2 regions of the Plantactinospora sp. B6F1 genome follow, and region 1 is predicted to be linked to the other one. Evidence: riboswitches for the same ligand, from Rfam matches in the RefSeq annotation. Region 1 holds a riboswitch; the other holds the start of a gene.
The links. Region 1 has a riboswitch for cobalamin ahead of ABNF97_RS01770 (ribonucleoside-diphosphate reductase subunit alpha). Riboswitches for the same ligand answer to the same signal wherever they lie in the genome.
Positions count from the first base shown of each region.

Region 2: it holds a riboswitch for cobalamin, as region 1 does, so the genes downstream of both, metE (5-methyltetrahydropteroyltriglutamate--homocysteine S-methyltransferase) here and ABNF97_RS01770 (ribonucleoside-diphosphate reductase subunit alpha) in region 1, are expected to answer to the same signal.

Region 1 covers NZ_JBEEAC010000001.1:454,796-457,254, forward strand. The annotation lists gene ABNF97_RS01765 (SDR family oxidoreductase) at 1-674, opposite strand, end outside; cobalamin riboswitch at 859-1,088, shown strand; gene ABNF97_RS01770 (ribonucleoside-diphosphate reductase subunit alpha) at 1,320-2,459, shown strand, end outside.
Region 2 covers NZ_JBEEAC010000053.1:14,749-17,207, forward strand. The annotation lists gene rph (rifamycin-inactivating phosphotransferase) at 1-703, opposite strand, end outside; cobalamin riboswitch at 1,031-1,246, shown strand; gene metE (5-methyltetrahydropteroyltriglutamate--homocysteine S-methyltransferase) at 1,360-2,459, shown strand, end outside.

The sequences.
Region 1 (2,459 bases):
ATCCGTCGCGCCGCCAGCCAGTCCCGGGCGAGCGTTGCGGCGTCCAGTACCGCCGGCCCGCCGAACTCCTCGGTCGCCCCGCCCGGTGCGGCGGTCACCCGCCACCGCAGGTACGCGGCGACGTCGGCAACATCGACCGGCTGCGCGGTGATTCCCGGATCGACGGGCAGTACCGGCAGCCGGTCCAGCCGGCTCATCGCCTCGGCCAGGAACTCGTGGAACTGGGTGACCCGGAGTACCGTCCACGGCACCGGGCCGGCCGCGACCGCCGCCTCGGCCTCGATCTTGATCCGGAAGTACGGCCAGGGCACCCGGTCGGCGCCGACGATCGACAGGTACACCAGGTGTCGTACCCCGGCCCGGCCGGCCGCGTCGACCAGCCGGCGGGTGCCGGCCACGTCGACCTGACGGGTGTAGCCGCGCTGGTAGGGCGCGGACGCCAGGTGGACGACGGTGTCGACGCCGTCGACCGCGGCCGGTAGTCCGGCTCCGGTGACCAGATCGAGCCGGACCGGCCGCACCTCGCCGCCGCCCTCCGCAGGCAGGTCCGGGCCGGTCTTTCCGAGTGGCGCCGGAGCGCGGCTGGCAGCCCGTACGGTGTGCCCGGCCCGGGCCAGTTCCGGGGTGAGCACCCGGCCCAGCCGCCCGGTCGCCCCGGTGATCAGGATGTGCATGGAAGTCTCCGCGTGTCGTCGGATCGGATCGGGCCGACCCGGACCGACGGGTCGGCGGGGGCCACGGTGGCATCGCGGACAGGACGGGCGACGACCCGTCATTGTGACGCCGGGGTGTGGCCGTGAGGCACGCCGACACGCCGACACGACATCTTGGGGTATGACTTTCGGGCCATCCCTATATATGGTGTTGCCTGCAGCTGGTTCGGCCGCCGCCGGCGGTCGAGGCAAGAGGGAACCCGGTGGGAGTCCGGGACTGCCCCGCAGCGGTGAGTGGGAACGACCGCCGTCATCACGCACTGGGTCGTCCGGCCGAGAACCGGACCGCCTGGGAAGCGACGGCCAGTAGGCGAACCACCGGTACCCGGTGGACCGCCCACGAGTCCGAAGACCTGCCAGCGCGCCGCGTACGAGCCCGTACGCGGCGGTCCGAGGCCGCGCGGGACGGCCGACGCCACCGACGTACGCCATCGCGTGCCCGTCGGCGTCTCCGCGCGGCTTCCTCCGGACCGGAGTAGTCCGGACCGGAGGAGTCGAGTGCGCGAGGAGAGAGTCGTGACGGTCACCGAGGCCACGCCGAGCGGGACGGGCGGAACTCCGAGCTGTCCGCCGAGGCCGGCGGCGCGAGACGCCGAGCAGCCGACGATGTCGGACACCGGCGGTCACCGCCCCGGCCGGGACGCCCGGCCGCCCCGGGTACGCGGCCGCGACGGGGTCACCGCGCCGGCGGACGTCGCCACGATCGCCCGGGCGGTGCGGCACCAGGCCGACGACCTGCCCGATGTCGACCCGGTGCGGGTGGCGACCCGGGCGGTCAACGGCCTGCCCGACGGAGCGACCGCCGCCGAGCTGCACCGGCTCTGCGTGCGGACCGCCGCCGAGCTGATCGGCGAGGAGCCGCAGTACTCCCGACTGGCCGCCCGGCTGCTCGCCGGATACCTCGACCAGGAGGTCCGGGGGCAGGGTGTCGACACGTTCAGCGAGTCGATCCGACTCGGACACCGACACGGCCTGATCGGCGACGAGACGGCCGAGTTCGTCCGCGCCCACGCCCGCGAACTCGACGACGCCGTCGACCCTGCCGCCGACCGGCGCTTCGAGTACTTCGGGCTGCGTACCGTCTACGACCGGTATCTGCTGCGGCATCCGGTGGACCGGCTGGTGCTGGAGACCCCGCAGTACTGGCTGCTCCGGGTCGCCTGCGGGCTGTCCCGGACCCCGGACGAGGCGATCGGCTTCTACCGGCTGATGGCCTCGCTCGCGTATCTGCCCAGCTCGCCGACGCTGTTCAACTCCGGCACCCGGCACACCCAGATGTCCTCCTGTTATCTGGTCGACTCGCCTCGCGACGAACTGGACTCGATCTACGACCGGTACGCCCAGGTGGCGCGGCTGTCCAAGTTCGCCGGTGGGATCGGCATCTCGTGGTCCCGGATCCGCTCCCGGGGCGCGCTGATTCGGGGCACCAACGGTACGTCCAACGGCATCGTCCCGTTCCTGCGCACCCTCGACTCGTCGGTCGCGGCGGTCAACCAGGGCGGTCGGCGCAAGGGCGCGGCCTGCGTCTATCTCGAACCGTGGCATCCGGACGTCGAGGAGTTCCTGCACCTGCGGGACAACACCGGCGAGGAGGCCCGGCGTACCCACAACCTGAACCTGGCCAACTGGGTTCCGGACGAGTTCATGCGGCGGGTCGAGGCGGACGGGATCTGGTCGCTGTTCGACCCGGACGAGGTGCCGGAGCTGCCCGACCTGTGGGGCGCGGAGTTCGACGCGGCGTACCGC
Region 2 (2,459 bases), on a different contig from region 1:
CGCCATCGCGCACCTTGAACACGTCCGGGTTCACCAGGCCGGAGACCAGGGCCTCGCCGAGACCGAACCCGGCCTCCACGGAGGCGACCCGGCGGCTGGACGTGACCGGGTCGGCGGTGAAGAGGATGCCCGCCGCCCGGGGGAAGACCATCTGCTGTACGACCACGGCCATCTCGACCCCACGGTGGTCGATGCCGTTGCGCTGGCGGTAGGTCGCGGCCCGCTCGGTGAACAGCGAGGCCCAGCACCGGGTGACGTGCCGGAGGACCTCGGTCCGGCCTACGACGTTCAGGTAGCTGTCCTGCTGGCCGGCGAAGGAGGCCGTCGGCAGGTCCTCCGCCGTCGCGCTGGATCGGACGGCGTACCCGGCCTGCTCGCCGACCCTGTCCAGGGCGCGAGTGATCGCCGTCGCGAGATCGCCGGGGATGGCGATCCCTTCGATGGTCCGGCGGAGCTCCGCGCTGAGGGTGCGGACCGCCTCCCGGTCGTCCGGGTCGAGCTGCGACAGCCGGTCCAGCTGATCGTTCATCGACGGCGCTTCCGCCGCGATCCGCCGGAAGGCCGCCGTCGTCACGCAGAAGCCCGCCGGCACGCGGACACCGTCGATCCGGGACAGCTCGCCCAGGTGCGCGCCCTTGCCGCCGACGGCGGCCACCCGTGTCTGGTCAACCTCTTTCAGGTCCAACACGTACTGCTCGATCATGCGACACCTCCGGGGCAGCCGTGGGTGGTCGCACTGCACATTTCCGCAGGTTACGACCTCGGCCGACGATTCTGCGCCATGACCGGGGTCTTGCCGCAAGGCCCCCACTCCGCTATATGTTGAGAGTGGCGGGGAGCGGCATCCGCACCCGCTCGATCCGAGATCGGATCGGCTCGGAGTCCCTCGGCTCGGGGTTCCTCGGCTCGGAGTCCCTCGGCTCGGAGTCCCTCCAATCACCGTCTGCGACGGTTCCGACGTGCTACCACCACCGACGTGTCACCACCACCGGCGCTTCCGGCGTCGAGCGGATCTCGTCGTCGAGCCCGTACGATGGCCGGTGGTGCTGGTTCGCCCCGCTCGCGAGGTCGGGGCGTCGTAAGAGGGAACCCGGTGTGAGACCGGGACTGCCCCGCAGCGGTGAGTGGGAACGACCGCCGTCATCGGAGCACTGGACCGACCTCGGTCTGGGAAGCGACGGCCAGTAGGCGACCATCCGTGGTCACGCCCGCGAGTCCGAAGACCTGCCCGCACCGCGCACACCGCCGGTGTGCGCCGTCGGCGGCCCCCCGGGAGGGCCGGGGCGGAAGCCGGTGCCCCACCGTGCCCTCCCCGCCACCGGGTGTCCGTCGGACGCTTCGAGGGAAGGAGCCTGTCAGGTGAGTACCGCATTCGGGCAGAGCACAGTGCTCGGCTATCCGCGTATCGGCGCGGACCGGGAGTTGAAGAGGGCCGTCGAGGCCTACTGGGCCGGAGGGATCGACGCCGCCGCGCTGGAGGAGACGGCGGCGGGCCTGCGGGCCGAGGTGTGGCAGACGCTGCGTAACGCCCGGCTGGACGCCATCCCGTCAAACACCTTCTCCTACTACGACCACGTGCTCGACACCGCCGTCGCCGTCGGCGCGGTCCCGGACCGGTTCCGCCGGCTCGGACTCTCCGAACTGGACACCTACTTCGCGATGGCGCGCGGTGTCGACGCCGAGCCCGCGCTGGAGCTGACGAAGTGGTTCGGCACCAATTACCACTACCTGGTGCCGGAGATCGACCCCGACACGGTCTTCACCGCCGATCCCGGCAAGGCGCTGCGCGAGTACGCCGAAGCCGCCGCCCTGGGCCTGCGCACCCGTCCGGTACTGGTCGGACCGGCCACGTTCCTGCTGCTGGCCAAGGGTGTCGACCCGTTCGCCCGGCTCGACGACCTGGTCGAGGCGTACGCCGAGATCCTCGGCGCGCTGGCCGGAGCCGGCGTCGGCTGGGTGCAACTGGACGAGCCCGCATACGTCGCCGACCGCAGCCCGGTGGAGATCGACGCGCTGCGGCGCGCGTACACCCGGCTCGGTGAGCTCGCACACCGGCCAGCGATCTTCGTCGCCAGCTACTTCGGTGAACTCGGCGACGCACTGCCCGCGCTGCTGGAAACCCCGGTCGAGGCGATCGGGCTGGACCTGGTCGCCGGGCCGGGCAACCTGGAACGGCTCGCCGCCGCCGGTCCGCTGCGCGGCAAGACCATCGTGGCCGGGCTGGTCGACGGGCACAACATCTGGCGTACTGACCTGCGCTCGGCGGTGGTCACCGGGGCGACCGTCGCCGGGCTGGCCGACCATGTCGCCGTATCCTCGTCCTGCTCGCTGCTGCACGTGCCGGTCGACCTCTCCGTCGAGACCGGCCTCGATCCGGAGCTGCACGCCCGGCTCGCGTTCGCCCGGCAGAAGGTCGACGAGGTGGTGCTGCTCGGCCGGGCCCTGCGCGACGGCTCCGC